4 regions of the Streptomyces ziwulingensis genome follow, and region 2 is predicted to be linked to each of the others. Evidence: riboswitches for the same ligand, from Rfam matches in the RefSeq annotation. Region 2 holds a riboswitch; each other region holds the start of a gene.

Region 1 (3,698 bases), on a different contig from region 2:
GCCCCGGACAGCAGGTCGTCGCCGTCGAGATCCAGCTCGAAGCGCCCCTGGAGGCCGAACCGGCCGGCCTGGACGGCGTCGCCACCATCATGGCGCGGGCCTTCTCCGAGGGCACCGACAAGCACTCCGCCGAGGAGTTCGCCGCGGAGCTGGAGCGCTGCGGGGCCACCCTGGACGCGCACGCCGACCACGCCGGCGTACGGGTCAGCCTCGAAGTGCCCGTCTCCCGCCTCGCCAAGGCGCTCGGCCTGGTCGCCGACGCCCTCAGGGCGCCCGCGTTCGCCGACAGCGAGATCGAGCGGCTGGTGCGCAACCGCCTCGACGAGATCCCGCACGAGCTGGCCAACCCCTCGCGCCGGGCCGCCAAGGAGCTGTCCCGGCAGCTCTTCCCGGCCGACTCGCGCATGTCGCGCCCGCGCCAGGGCAGCGAGGAGACGGTCGCGGGCATCGACTCCTCGGCCGTACGCGCCTTCTACGAGCGGCACGTCCGACCCGCCACCGCCACCGCCGTGGTCGTCGGCGACCTCACCGGCATCGACCTGGACGCGCTCCTCGGCGACACGCTCGGCGCCTGGACCGGGCCCGCGGCCGAGGCCCGGCCGGTGCCGCCGGTCACCTCCGACGACACCGGACGGGTCGTCATCGTGGACCGTCCCGGTTCCGTCCAGACGCAGCTCCTCATCGGCCGCACCGGACCGGACCGGCACGACCGCGTGTGGCCCGCCCAGGTGCTCGGCACGTACTGCCTGGGCGGCACCCTCACCTCCCGCCTGGACCGCGTCCTGCGCGAGGAGAAGGGCTACACCTACGGCGTGCGGTCGTTCGGGCAGGTCCTGCGCTCCGCGCCGGACGGCACGGGCGCCGCGATGCTCGCCATCAGCGGCTCCATCGACACCCCGAACACCGGTCCCGCCCTCGAGGACCTGTGGACGGTGCTGCGCACGCTCGCCGCGGAGGGTCTCACCGACGCCGAACGCGACGTGGCCGTGCAGAATCTGGTGGGCGTGGCGCCGCTGAAGTACGAGACCGCGGCGGCCGTCGCGGGCACGCTGGCCGACCAGGTCGAGCAGCACCTGCCCGACGACTTCCAGGCGACGCTGTACCGGCAACTCGCCGCGACCGGCACCGTCGAGGCCACCGCGGCCGTCGTCAACGCCTTCCCGGTGGACCGCCTGGTGACGGTCCTGGTGGGCGACGCGGCGCAGATCAAGGCGCCGGTCGAGGCCCTCGGCATCGGTGAGGTCACCGTCGTGCCGGCCGAGTAGCACCGCGCGTGCGGCGGCCCCGGTGACCCTTGTGTCACCGGGGCCGCCTTTTGTCCGTATTGCGGCGGAGGTTGCCTGTCTGCTCTGTGGGATGCGCGACAAAAAACCTGATGCGTTTGGGAAATGAACACACTCCCGCTTAGCTTCGTCCCGGCTGTTCGTCAGGCAGTGCGCCGCGCCCGCGGCACCGGACAGTCATCGCCGAGTCCCCGTACGGCGCGAGCCAGGGGAGCCGGGGACCCAACAGTCCCTGGGGTGAATCGGACGCCCGCGCGTGCGCGAGGGGGTCCGTAGGAGACCTTCCTGCTCCGAACCCGTCAGCTAACCCGGTAGGCGAGAGGGAAGGAAAGGACCAGCCAGTACATGGCGTTCACGCGCGCCGCCGGGAAGCACCGTCGACCCGGCCGGATGCACCGCACGACCACCCGCGCGGCGGGTGTCGCGGCCCTCGCCACCACCGGCGTCATAGGCACCCTCGCGGCGCCGGCGCTCGCCTCCGAGCCGGTTCCCGAGCAGACCGGTCTCACCCCCGTCATCACCATCGGTGACTCCATAGCCGAGCAGATCGACGCCCAGGCCGCCGCCCAGCGGCAGGCCGCCGAGGACGCCGAGGCCGAGCGCAAGGCCCAGGAGGCCGCGCGGGAGCGGGCCGCCGAGGCGGCCGAGCAGGCCGCGAAGGAGGCGCACGAGGCCAAGGAGCGCGCCGCCCGCGCGGCCGAGCGCAAGCTCCTGAACACCTACGTGGCGCCGATCAGCAGCTCCTACGTGTCCACCGCGTACCGGGCCAGCAGCGGACTGTGGTCCTCCGGCACCCACACCGGCATCGACTTCCACGCCGCCTCCGGCACCTCCGTGCACGCCGTCGGCGCCGGCACGGTCGTCGAGGCCGGCTGGGGCGGCGCCTACGGCAACCAGGTCGTCGTCAAGATGCACGACGGGACGTACACGCAGTACGGCCACCTGTCGTCCATCGGCGTCTCGGTGGGCCAGTCGGTCACCCCGGGGCAGCAGATCGCGGTCTCCGGCTCGACCGGCAACGTCACCGGACCGCACCTGCACTTCGAGGCCCGTACCGGCGCGGAGTACGGGACGGACATCGACCCCGTGGCGTACCTCCGCTCGCACGGCGTCTCCGTCTGACGGCACGTTCCGCGGCATCCGAAAGCACCCGAAAGCCCCGGCTCACCGAGCCGGGGCTTTCGGCGTTCCGCCGGCCGGTGACCGAAGGTGACCAAAAAAGAGCCATGGATTCCGGCTCGGCATCGGAAATTCCGCCCCATTGCCATAGAGTCACTGAACACGCGTCAATCGTCGACGTTTCACGGGGATTAAGGCGGAGGTCGGTCATGCGTATTCCGGCGCATTCGGTGTGCACGGCGATCCGGGACGACATCGTCGCGGGTGTCTACGAGCGCGGCAGCCGGCTCACCGAGGAACTGCTCGCGCGCCGCTACGGCGTCTCCCGCGTCCCCGTGCGCGAGGCCCTGCGCACCCTGGAGGCCGAGGGCTTCGTGGTGACCCGGCGCCACGCGGGCGCGTGCGTGGCGGAACCGACCGAGCAGGAGGGCGCCGACCTCCTGGAGATGCGCCTGCTGCTGGAGCCGCTGGCCGCCGCGCGGGCCGCCCAGCGCCGCACCGAGGCCCATCTGAAGGTGCTGCGGGGTCTCGTCCGGCTGGGCCAGGAGCGGGCCAGGCGGGGCTACAGCGACGATCTGCGCTCCCTGGGGGGCTGGTTCCACGAGACGCTCGCCCAGGCCGCCGGCAGCCCGGCCCTGACGTCGACGCTGACCCAGTTGCGGCACCGGATCGCCTGGATGTACGCCGTGGAGGCGGCGGCCGGTCCGGTGGAGTCCTGGGCGGAGCACGGCGCGATCGTGGACGCGGTGGCCCGCGGCGACGCCGAGCGCGCCCGGACGCTCACCTCCCACCACGGTGAGCGGTCGACCGCGGCGCACCGCCTGCGCTTCGCCGCGGGAGCCGAACGCGCGGAGCGTGTGAGGAACTCGCAACGTGCCGTAAACACACCGAGCCTGCGGCATTAACACAAACGCCGTATACAAAGAAGAGGAATTCGGCGGGGTCCTTTTCTGCTGCTCTGCTACTCGCGTCTGCGGCCATTTCCCGATGGGTCGGACGCATTTCCCGCGGCCCTGCCACGTAAAAGGCGGGACCGAGTCGTCCGGTGACCCGGATCGGCTCGGCCCCGCCATTTGCATAAGGCGTTCAGGTGTTCAGACGGTCTCGGGAAGCTCCTCGAGCCCCTCGGCGACCAGCTTCGCCAGGCGCTCCAGCGCGGCGTCCGCGCCCTCGGCGTCCGAGGCGAGGACGATCTCCTCGCCGCCCTGGGCGCCCAGGCTCAGGACGGCCAGCATGGAGGCCGCGTTGACGGGGTCACCGTCGGCCTTGGCGATCGTCACGGGAACACCGGTGGCC
Region 2 (3,698 bases):
CCCTCGCCCAGTTCCTCCGGCACGAGCACCCGAATGCGTCCGCTGTTCAACCCGACCCCCCGATCAAGCCCCCTGGACAGTAGGAAGGTACCTCCGGGGCCCGTTCGGGGGTAGGCAGCGGAGCATGTTGCTGCCAACCGGTGCACAGCGCTTCAACCGCCCTTAGCCGATGTAGCGTCAGCTTTCGGACAGTTGTGTGTGGGGGGCGCGCGCGTGAACGCCCCCTTGACGACGGTGAGTCGGGACCCCTCGGGATCCGTATTCTCTGATCATGGACCCCACCGCTTACGCACTCGTCGCCACCGACCTGGACGGGACGCTGCTCCGCGGCGACGACACCGTCTCCGACCGGTCGCGCGCCGCGCTGGCCCGCGTGGCGGAGGCCGGCGCGCAACACCTCGTGGTGACGGGCCGCCCGGCGCCCAGAGTGCGCACCCTCCTCACCGACCTCGGCTGCGGGGGGCTCGCGGTGTGCGGGCAGGGCGCGCAGGTGTACGACGCCGGCGCGGACCGCCTGCTGTGGTCGGTCACCCTGGACCGGGAGCTGGCCGAGACCGCGCTCGGCAAGATCGAGGCCGAGGTGGGCCAGGTGTACGCAGCCGTCGACCAGGACGGGGTCGACGGGCTCACGCTGATCGAGCCGGGGTACCTGATGCCCCACCCGACGCTGCCCGCCGTCCGGGTCGGCCGGCGCGACGACCTGTGGGAGGCACCGCTCAGCAAGGTGCTGCTGCGCCACCCCTACCTGTCCGACGACGAGCTGGCGGCGACGGCGCGCGGGGTGGTCGGTTCGCTGGCGACGGTCACCATGTCGGGGCCGGGGACGGTCGAGCTGCAGCCGTGCGGGGTCACCAAGGCCACCGGTCTGGCGCTGGCCGCGCGCCACCTGGGGCTGCGGGCGGCGCAGACGGTCGCCTTCGGCGACATGCCCAACGACATCCCCATGTTCGACTGGGCGGCGCGCGGCGTCGCCATGGCCGGCGCCCACCCGGAGCTGAAGGCGGTGGCCGACGAGGTCACCACGTCGAACGAGGACGACGGCGTGGCCGTCGTCCTCGAACGACTCTTCCCGGCAGTTCTCTGAAGCCGGCGGGGGAGATCAGTAGGCGCCGAAGACGTTGTCCATGGAGCCGTACCGCTGGGCCGCGTAGTTGCAGGCGGCGGTGATGTTCGCGACCGGGTCGTACGGGTCCCAGGAGGTGCCGTCGACGTGGTACGCCTCGAAGGTCGGCGCGATCACCTGGAGCAGACCCTTGGACGGGGTGCCGTTGACGGCGTTGACGTCCCAGTTGTTGATGGCGAACTGGTTGCCGGACGACTCCCGCATCACGTTGCGGTAGATGCCGTCGTACGAACCGGGTATCCCCTTGGCGGCCATGATGTCGAGCGACTGGCGGATCCAGCCGTCCAGGGTGTTGCTGTAGCCGTTGGCCGCGGTCATGGCGGCCGTGGTGACCGCCGTCGTGGTCGAGTCGGCGGCCGGGGCGGCCGGGGCGGCGGAGGCGCTGGTGGCGCCGAAGAGCGGCAGCGCGAGCACGGCGGCGCCGGCACCGGCGACGGCGAGCTTGCGGGTGAGGCGGGTGGTCCCGGCGAACCGGAGGCCGTTTGCGGGCATGGTGAGGTCCTCTCCTACGCCTGCGAGGTGAGCTGTCGGGTTCGGGCGGGAGGTGCCCGGTGGCGCCCCGCTGGGCGCCGCTTGACCCCTAGCCGCACTGGTCCGCGGACCGGCGCGGCGGCTTACCTGGGTCCCCCGCTCCTGCCGTGCGTGAGTTGGTGGGTGGATGTGGGTCTGTCCGGCGGTGGCAGGATTCGGCGTCCGCCCGACAGGCCGGGAACGTATGCGGAAGCACATGTCGGAAACAAGTGCCGGAATCACCAACGTGCATGTTGACCTTGGTCTGGGCGATTTGGTGTGCTTGATCCTTTGCGAGTGGCAAGGCTCAACTGGCTTACGGGACAACGGGGCGAGGGTGTCCGTGGGGGACGGGCCGGCCGGGGTGGTGGCGTGAGCCAACTCACTGGGCTCAGCAAAAGTGGCAAATCGGGCAATAGCTGCAACTTGGCTGTAACTGCCCGAGCGTGGTCGCGGCCGCTCGCCAAGGCGGTCGCCGGGTGTCCCCACGCCCGGTCCGATGGCCGGATTTCGGCCGTCGCGGCGCCTGCCCGGCTATCAGTGAGGAGGTACTCGGCCGAGAGCGGGAACGCGGGTTTGCGTGTCGAATGGGTGACGTTCCCGGGCCGTCGGACGTTGGAGGGGGTGGTGGGGTCTCCGGAGGAACCCTCCTTCGCCGGCGCGCCCCGACCGCTCGGCGAAGTCCGCGCACGGCTGCTCATATCACCTGATCAGAAACGTACCGATCATGGTCCGATACCGACCGGCCTGTAACGGTGGGCGCTATCGGTGATCGAAAGGTGACCGGATACGCTGACTTGAGTGGTGGCAGCGACCTATCGACAAACCGTGTGACCGCAGTGGACACCAGCAGACAGGAGACCCCTCGTGACCGTCGTCGGGCCGTTCGGGCTGAGCGTGCGGGACCAGGCTCTGGAAGCCGGTGTCCAGGGCGGAATGGCGGCTGTCGAGGAAGGGTTGCTTGAGGCAACCAAGAGCGAGGTGCCCTTCATCACGGAGGCCGCCCAGCACCTGGTGCGGGCGGGCGGCAAGCGTTTCCGGCCACTGCTGGTGATGCTCGCGGCCCAGTTCGGCGACCCCGACGCCCCGGGCATCGTGCCCTCGGCCGTCGTCGTGGAGCTGACCCACCTCGCCACGCTGTACCACGACGACGTGATGGACGAGGCCGAGGTCCGGCGCGGGGTGCCCAGCGCCAACACCCGCTGGGACAACTCCGTCGCCGTCCTCACCGGCGACTTCCTGTTCGCCCGCGCCTCGCAGATCCTCGCCGACCTCGGGCCGGAGGCGGTCCGGGTGCAGGCCCTGGCGTTCGAGCGCCTTGTCACCGGCCAGATCCTGGAGACCGCGGGACCGCAGGACGGCCGGGACCCGGTCGAGCACTACCTGGACGTGCTGGGCGGCAAGACCGGCTCGCTGGTGGCCGTCTCCTGCCGGTTCGGCGCCATGATGTCCGGCGCCGACGAGACGGTCGTCGACGTCCTCACCCAGTACGGCGAGCGGCTCGGCGTCGCCTTCCAGCTCGCCGACGACGTGCTGGACATCGCCTCCGACTCCCACGAGTCCGGCAAGACCCCCGGCACCGACCTGCGCGAGGGCATCCCGACCCTGCCCGTGCTCCGGCTGCGCGAGCGGGCGGCCCGCCTCGGACTCGCCGAGGACCTCGCCCTGTGCGAGCTGCTCGACTCCGACCTCACCGACGACGCCCGGCACGCGGAGGCGCTGCGGCTGCTGCGCGCCCACCCGGCGCTGGAGCAGGCCCGGCGGGACACCGTCCGCTACGCGAAGGACGCCCGCGCCGCACTGGCCCCGCTGCGCGAGTGCGAGGCGAAGACCGCGCTGGTGGAACTGTGCGACGCGGTGGTGCACCGGGCCGGCTGACCCGCCGCGCCCCGCCCCGCCCCCGCCGCGTGCCCGCCGCGCCTCCCTCGCGCCCACTCGCCGGGTGCCCCGTCCCTTACGGGTCGGGGGAGCCGTAGCCCCCCGGTGTCATACCGCAGCAGTAGACGAGTTGAGCCCGGGGACTGACGCTTGCGGTCCGCCGATTTGGTCAGATGGTCCTCACGGA
Region 3 (3,698 bases), on a different contig from region 2:
GCGGCCGGCTCCCCGGCGACCCCGTGCCCGACCCCGGCCTCGGACACGCACACGAGCACGCACACGGGCACGGCGGCGACGGACACGGGCACGGCGCGGCACGGCCCGGCGTCCGGTCCCTCGGGCGGGAGGAACGGCGGTTCACCAGCGTCCGGCGGTTCGTGCGGCTGCTCCCCCTGCTGCTGATCGCCGTCGCCGTCGTCTACGACTGCCTCACCCCCCGCTACTTCACCGCCGGCCCGCTCTACACCGCCGCGCCCCTGGTCGCCGCCCCGCTCTATTCGCGGCGCGGCACCCTGTTCACCGGGATCGCCGTCGTCGTCGCCGTGACCGCGCTCCAGTTCACCAAGGACGTCGCCCACTACATCGACTCGATCACCGAACTGGTGACCATCGCGACCGTCGCCGCCCTCGCCGTCTTCGTCAACGCCTTCGTCCGCCGCACCGACGAACGCCTCGCCTCCGCCCGGGAGATCGCCGAGGCCGCCCAGCGCGCCGTGCTGCCCGAGCCCGCCGGGCGGATCGGCGGCTTCGAGATCGCGGCCTGCTACGAGGCGGCCCAGGCCGACGCGTTCATCGGCGGCGACCTGTACGCGGTGCAGGACAGCCCGCGCGGCGTCCGGATGATCGTCGGGGACGTGCGCGGCAAGGGGATGGGGGCGGTCGCGGCCGTCGCCGTCGTGATCGGCGCCTTCCGGGAGGCCGCCGAGCAGGAGGCCACCCTGGAGGCGGTCGCGCAGCGGCTGGAGCGGGCGCTGGCCCGCGAGGGCACCCGGCGCGAGGGACTGGACGCCTTCGAGGGGTTCACCACCGCCATCCTCGTCGAACTCCCGCACGGCGGCTCCGTGGTCCGCCTCGTCAACCGCGGCCATCCGCCGCCCCTGCTGCTGTACTCCGACGGCACCCTGCGGACGCTCTCCGCCCGGGACGCCGCGCTCCCGCTCGGCATGGGCGAACTCGGCGTCTGGCCCGATCGCGCCGAGGAGAGCGCCTTCCCCGGCGGCTCCACCCTGCTGCTCTACACCGACGGACTCTCCGAGGCCCGGGACGCCGAGGGCGAGTTCTACGACCCCCAGAAGCGGCTGGCGGGCCGCGACTTCGGCGACCCCGGCGCGCTGCTGGACCACCTCGCCGAGGACGTGCGCCGGCACTCCGGGGGCGGCATGGCGGACGACATGGCGCTGCTCGCCGTACAACGTCCTTGATCATTGTCACCGGTGGTGAGCGCGCGACCGGCGTTTGGTAACGGCTGACATACCGTCAGGTTTAGCCGGTCGGAAAATGGGTTCCCCGGAGACGGTGGAAGGGCGGTCAAGTCGCCCGGTTTTCAGCGGTCATGCGGCCTTGCTCCCCGCCGGATTTCCTAATGATCAAGAGGAACGGCTTGGAATCCGTGCCACGCGTCTATTAACGTTCGATAACGCAGCGCGGTCGTCCCAGCCGTCACAGAAGGCGGCTCCGCGCGCACGCGCCGAATCCCGTGAGGGAACCGGGGAACCACCACCTTGGGGTGAATCGCGAGTCCGCCGCCGTGGCGACACGGCCGGTATACGCGCGTAGGAGACCTTCCTGCTCCGAACCCGTCAGCTAACCCGGTAGGCGGAGACGGAAGGAAAGGAGCACGCCCACGTGGCGTCCAACCGGCCTGCCCCCGAGGCCCACTTCGCGCCTACCCCGCGCGACACCGAGACGTTCGGTTACGGCGCCGTCCGCGCCGACGAGGGCCCCTTCGAGGAGTGGAACCCCACCGCGGAGTCCGTACTTCCCGTACGCGGCCGGCACCGGGTCGCCAAGCAGCGCGGCGGTCTCGCCCGCAGCTCCACCGTCCTCGGCGTCGGCGTCATAGCGGCCGTCGGAGCCGGCGGCATGGCCAGCGCGCAGACCGGCAAGCCGCCGGTCTCGATCTCCATGCCGGACCTGCCCAACGTGGGCTCGCTCATCTCGGACGACGAGGAGCCCGAGCCCCAGGGTTCGGCCACCCCGCTCAGCGGCGTCGCCGCCGTCGCCGTGGCCGACACCGAGCAGCGCACCACCGCCGGTGAGGCGCTGGTCGGCCGCATCATGGCGCAGGCCGAGCAGCAGCAGGACCAGGCCGAGAGCAAGGCCGCCGCCGAGGCGAAGGCCGCCGCCGAGAAGAAGGCGGCCGAGGCCGCCGAGAAGGCGGAGAAGGAGGCGGAGGCCAAGGCCGCCGCCGAGAAGAAGAAGGCGGCCGCCGAGGCGGCGAAGAAGGCCGAGGCCGAGCGCCTCGCCAAGCTCGCCGCGCAGTACGCGCTGCCGACCTCCGCGTACACGATCACCTCCACCTTCGGGCAGGCCGGCGCCTACTGGTCGTCCGGTTACCACACCGGCCTCGACTTCGCCGCGCCCACCGGCACGCTGATCAAGGCGGTCCACACCGGGACCATCACCGAGGCGGGCTGGGCCGGCTCCTACGGCTACCGCACCATCCTCACCCTCGACGACGGCACCGAGCTGTGGTTCTGCCACCAGTCCTCGATCAGCGTCAGCGTCGGCCAGAAGGTCAGCACGGGCGATGTCATCGGCCGCGTCGGCGCCACCGGCAACGTCACCGGCGCCCACCTCCACCTGGAGGTCCACCCCGGCGGGGCCGCCTCCGGCATCGACCCGATGGCCTGGCTCCAGGGCAAGGGCCTCACCCCCTGATCCCCGGCGGTCCTGACGAACACCCCCCGACGTCAGGGCTGCCGGTTCACGGACGGTACGGGTTGTAGCTGTAGGCGTACGTGGTGGGCGTGGTGTAGGCGCTGTGCGGGTGGCAGGCGTTGTACACGGTGTGCGCGTTGTACGTGCTGTAGGCGTTGTACGTGGTCTGGGCGTTGTGTGTGATGTACGGGTACGGCGGCCATGGCGGGGCGGCGAGCGGTACCGCAGGCGCGGTGGCGCGGGCCGCGTGGTCCAGAGCCGGGTGGGCCGCCTCGCGCCGGTGCCACAGCTCCTGGAGCAGTTCCCGCTCCCGGGCCGCGAAGTCCGGGCCCGCCCGGCCGTCGCGCGCCCGGTGCCGGAGGAACGCCAGTTCGGTCGCGTACGCCTCGTACTGGGTCACCGCCCGCGCCGCGGCCTTCCCGGCGCGGTGGCGGGCGTACGCGCGGGCCAGGCGCCGCGCCTTCAGCGAGGCCAGCGCGTACGGCTCGGCCGGGGTCAGCCAGCCGGCCATCGCGTAGACCGGCAGCTCCTGTCGTATCGTGCTCAGCTCGCGCTGGCGGGTCCAGACGGCCAGCCAGGTCAGCAGTCCGAACGCGGGCACCATGAACGCCGCGTAGACGCCGAAGAAGCCGTACTCCCCCAGCGTCGACGAGCCGTTCCACAGCGCGTGCATGCCCATCGCGAGCAGCAGGCCGGCCAGCGGGAGCAGGACGCGCCGGGCACGGGGGCGGCCGCCGCGCAGCGCGGCGATGCCGAAGCCGATGCCGGTGAGCACCGTGAAGAGCGGGTGCGCGAAGGGCGACATGACGATGCGGACGAAGAACGTCGCCGCGGTGACGGAGGCGATGCCGCTCTCGCCGCTGAGCCGGTCGGTGCCGAAGGCGGTGCCGAGGTAGAGGATGTTCTCGGTGAAGGCGAAGCCGGTGGCGGTGACGCCGGCGACCACGACGCCGTCGAGGATTCCGGTGAAGTCGCGTCTGCGGAAGAGGAAGACCAGCAGGACGGCGGCGGCCTTGGCGGACTCCTCCACCACC
Region 4 (3,698 bases), on a different contig from region 2:
GGCTTCAGGCCACCGTCGCGATCCGGGTCCTGATGTCGGCCGCCGACAGGGTCCCCTTGGCGATCACATGGTCGCCGGAGGACTGGCCGCGCAGCCGGCGCCCGATCCACGGCACCAGGTACTCACGCGCCCACTGGACGTCGTCCCGCCGGATGTCGAGTGCGCCGCGGGGCGGCAGCGGCGGCCATGCCTGGTCCGGGTCGGCCGGCACCGGCAGGCCGAGAACCTGCCCGGCGCGGAGCGCCACCCGCGTGTGCCCCTCGGGCGAGAGGTGCAGCCGGTCGGCGTCCCAGGCCCGGCGGTCCTGGAAGCCGCGCAGCGACCACAGGTCCAGCACCGGGCAGCCGTACCGGTCGGCGACGGCCCGCACATGTCCGTTGTACGTGGCGATCTTGCCGCGCAGGTGCTTGAGGACGGGTACCCCGCGGGTGTCGAAGCCGGTGGTCACCAGCACGGTGCCGGCCACGGCGCTGAGCGCGCGGACGGCCCGCTCGAACCGCTCGGCCAGTTCGTCGGGGTCGGTGCCGGGCCGGATGATGTCGTTGCCGCCCGCGCAGAAGGAGACCAGGTCCGGCGCGAGTCCGACCGCCTGGGGCACCTGGTCCGCCACGATGCGGTCGAGCAGTCTGCCGCGCACCGCGAGGTTGGTGTAGGTGAAGTCGCCCTCGGGCCGCCGGTCGGCGAGCAGGACGGCGAAGCGGTCGGCCCAGCCGACCCATGACCCGTCGGGGCCGCGGTCGCCGACGCCCTCGGTGAAGCTGTCCCCCACCGCCACGTACGACCCGATCACTCTTCCGCTGTCATTCTTCGAATCGTCTGCCACGTCGGCCCATGATTCACCTTTGAATGTGACCTACGCGACCGTAGGGCGGGGTTGACCGGCGGTGAGAAAGGCCACTCGCAAAGTGTTCGCCAATTGCGGAATAAGTGACCCACTGAAAACCGGACATGACCGAAGGCCGGACCCGGGGATCGGGGTCCGGCCTTCGGCGGTGCGGGGGGGTGGCTCAGACGGAGACGCCGTGCGCGCGCAGGTAGGCGAGCGGGTCGATGTCGGAGCCGTAGTCCGGGGTGGTACGGATCTCGAAGTGCAGGTGCGGGCCGGTCACGTTGCCGGTGGCGCCGGAGAGGCCGATCTGCTGCCCCGCGGTCACGGTCTCGCCGCCGGCGACGGAGAGCGAGGACAGGTGGCCGTACTGGGCGTAGTGGCCGTCGCTGAGCTGGATGACGACCTGATTGCCGTACGCGCCGCCCCAGCCGGCGGAGACGACGGTGCCCGCGCCCACGGCCTTCAGGGAGGTGCCGGTCGGGACCACGAAGTCGGTGCCGGTGTGGTAGCCGCTGGACCACATGCTGCCCGACTGGTGGTAGGGGGTGCCGACGGTGCCGTTCGCGACGGGCAGCACGAAGCCGGAGGAGGTCGCCGTGGTGTTACCGGCGGTACCGGCCGACTGGGCCGTGGCGCCCTCGGCGTCGGAGGACTCCGCCGACGACTGCGACGGCTGCGTGGTCTTCGACCCGGCCGTGCCCGACCCGGCCGCCGGCGACTCGCTCGACTTCGACTCCGCGGTCGTGGCCGTCGCGGCCTTGCCGCCCACCGAGAGCTTCAGGCCCGGGTGGATCAGCGAGGGGTCCGAGCCGACGGCCGCGCGGTTGTCCGCGTAGAGCTTCTGCCAGCCGCCGCTGACGTTCTGCTCGTCGGCGATCTTCGCCAGGTAGTCGCCGCCGCGCACGGTGTAGGTGCGCTTCCCGGCGTCGTCGCCGGAGTCCTTCGCGACGGTCCTGGCGGCCGTCGGCAGGGACTGCGCGGCGTGCTCGGTGACGGACTGCGCGGGGGCGGCGTGGGCGCCGGCGGCCCCCAGGAGCGGAAGTGCGAGCGCGGCGCCGCCGGTTCCGGCGATGGCTATGGTGCGGGTCAGGCGCTGGGTCTTGGTACGGCGGTGCTTACCCTTCGCGGGCATGGTGAATTCCTCTCCGGCGCCTACGAGGTGAGCTGTCGGGTGCGGGCTGGAGATGCCCGGCCGCCGCCATGGACGTATGGACGCGGCTTTACCCCTAGCCGTCCCGGGAACCGGAACAGGCAGTTGTACCTGTGGGTCCCCCGCTCCTGCCGATACGGGTGGTGGGTGGGTGCGGAGTCCGGTCGGCGGCAGGATTAGGCGTCCGTCCGGATCGGTGGTGAACGTAAGGGACCGGGACGGGCGGGGACAAGCGCGGGATTCCCGGGGACCGGGTTTCGCTTGATCCTTTCCGGGAACGCCTCGTCACGCTCCGTGGAAATCAGGAACGCGGCGCACGGCAAACTCCCACGAAAAGCACCTGCATTACGTGAGCATGCCCAGCAACGCACCGTCACGGTTATGACGCTGCTCACGCGCTGCCACGCCAGCATCGTTTATTACAGGTGGAGTTGGGGTTTTGTGTTGTATTAGGGATAAAGGGAGCCAGTGGGACATCGGGGGCTTAAGCCTCAGGAGAACTCATTGCCCCAGGCAAGGGATGCCGTATCGTCGGGTGTGCCCGCCGTCGAGCAGCGCCGGCGGACGCAGTGGGAGGAGTCCTCGTGACGCAGCAGGTCCCGTCGACCGAGCCCGAGCTGGCCGGCGTGCGCAACTTCCGTGACGTGGGCGGACTCCCGACCGCCGACGGCCGGCGGGTGCGGTTCGGTGTGCTGTTCCGCAGCGGTCACCTCGCCCATGCCACCGCCGAGGACGCGGCGTTCCTCGCGACGCTGGGCATCCACACGATCTTCGACTTCCGCAACGCCGCCGACCAGCGGCTCGAAGGCCCTGACGTCACCCTGCCGGGCACCCGCAACGTGAACCTGCCGCTCTCCGACCCCGCCGACGGCGCCGAGTTCTGGAGGATGGTCCGCGACGGCGACCTCGACCAGTTGCGCGGGATACTCGCCGACGGCAAGGGCGCGGACCGCATGATCGCCTCGTACCGGTCGATCATCACCGACCGTACGGCGGAGCACTCCCGGGTGGTGCACGCGCTCGCCGAGGACAGCGTCCCCGCCCTCATGCACTGCTCGGCGGGCAAGGACCGCGCGGGCCTGTCGGTGGCCGTGACCCTGCTCGCCGTCGGCGTCGAGCGCGAGGCCCTCCTCGACGACTACCTGAAGTCCAACGCCACGCACCGCCGCTACCAGGTGCGCCGCAGCGGCACCGCCAGGTCGGCCTACTCCCCCGAGGTCATGGAGCTGCTGAGCCCCCTGTTCGACGCGCGCGCCGAGTATCTGGCAGCGGCCCTCGACACCGCCGAGGAGACCTGGGGCTCCCTCGACGCCTACCTGGAGCGGGGACTGCGGCTGACGCCCGCGACCCGGGAGCGGCTGCGCGAGCGCCTGCTCGACTGAGCCGGGCGACGGCTCCCGGAAGCCGGGGGAGCTACTTGGCGCCGACCTCGAAGAGCAGATAGATGAAGGCCGCGAAGACGTGCCCCACCGCGATGTAGATGATCAGGCGCACCCACAGGGCGCGGGGGAACTTCTCCTCCATGTCGGTCATGGCATCTCTCCGGTGGTGGGGCCCAGGCACAGGGTGGCCGTGGGACTCTGCAGCAGGGTGTGGACGAACAGGACCTCGACGCCGTCGTGGTCCTGGGCGGCGAGGCGGTGCGGGGTGAGCGAGTCGAAGTGCGCGCTGTCGCCGGGGCCGAGCAGATGCGCGGTGTCGCCGAGGCGCAGCCGCAGC

The links. A riboswitch is a leader RNA that binds a small molecule or an ion and turns the genes downstream of it on or off. The one in region 2 is predicted to bind cyclic di-AMP.
Region 1: linked by a shared signal. The riboswitch ahead of ABEB00_RS30640 (M23 family metallopeptidase) and the one ahead of ABEB00_RS02300 (transglycosylase SLT domain-containing protein) in region 2 are both predicted to bind cyclic di-AMP.
Region 3: linked by a shared signal. The riboswitch ahead of ABEB00_RS16705 (M23 family metallopeptidase) and the one ahead of ABEB00_RS02300 (transglycosylase SLT domain-containing protein) in region 2 are both predicted to bind cyclic di-AMP.
Region 4: linked by a shared signal. The riboswitch ahead of ABEB00_RS25180 (peptidoglycan DD-metalloendopeptidase family protein) and the one ahead of ABEB00_RS02300 (transglycosylase SLT domain-containing protein) in region 2 are both predicted to bind cyclic di-AMP.

What each region holds. Positions count from the first base shown of each region.
Region 1 is NZ_BAABIG010000080.1:33,453-37,150, reverse strand. It holds gene ABEB00_RS30645 (M16 family metallopeptidase) at 1-1,265, shown strand, start outside; cyclic di-AMP (ydaO/yuaA leader) riboswitch at 1,455-1,616, shown strand; gene ABEB00_RS30640 (M23 family metallopeptidase) at 1,629-2,405, shown strand; gene ABEB00_RS30635 (GntR family transcriptional regulator) at 2,612-3,307, shown strand; gene ABEB00_RS30630 (HPr family phosphocarrier protein) at 3,497-3,698, opposite strand, start outside.
Region 2 is NZ_BAABIG010000005.1:66,072-69,769, reverse strand. It holds gene ABEB00_RS02310 (GNAT family N-acetyltransferase) at 1-35, opposite strand, end outside; gene ABEB00_RS02305 (HAD family hydrolase) at 272-1,084, shown strand; gene ABEB00_RS02300 (transglycosylase SLT domain-containing protein) at 1,100-1,615, opposite strand; cyclic di-AMP (ydaO/yuaA leader) riboswitch at 1,618-1,786, opposite strand; gene ABEB00_RS02295 (polyprenyl synthetase family protein) at 2,501-3,511, shown strand.
Region 3 is NZ_BAABIG010000027.1:15,530-19,227, reverse strand. It holds gene ABEB00_RS16710 (PP2C family protein-serine/threonine phosphatase) at 1-1,205, shown strand, start outside; cyclic di-AMP (ydaO/yuaA leader) riboswitch at 1,460-1,617, shown strand; gene ABEB00_RS16705 (M23 family metallopeptidase) at 1,630-2,664, shown strand; gene ABEB00_RS16700 (PrsW family intramembrane metalloprotease) at 2,711-3,698, opposite strand, start outside.
Region 4 is NZ_BAABIG010000054.1:140,422-144,119, forward strand. It holds gene ABEB00_RS25175 (SGNH/GDSL hydrolase family protein) at 5-790, opposite strand; gene ABEB00_RS25180 (peptidoglycan DD-metalloendopeptidase family protein) at 1,008-1,961, opposite strand; cyclic di-AMP (ydaO/yuaA leader) riboswitch at 1,964-2,139, opposite strand; gene ABEB00_RS25185 (tyrosine-protein phosphatase) at 2,564-3,361, shown strand; gene ABEB00_RS25190 (DUF6126 family protein) at 3,393-3,512, opposite strand; gene ABEB00_RS25195 (helix-turn-helix domain-containing protein) at 3,509-3,698, opposite strand, start outside.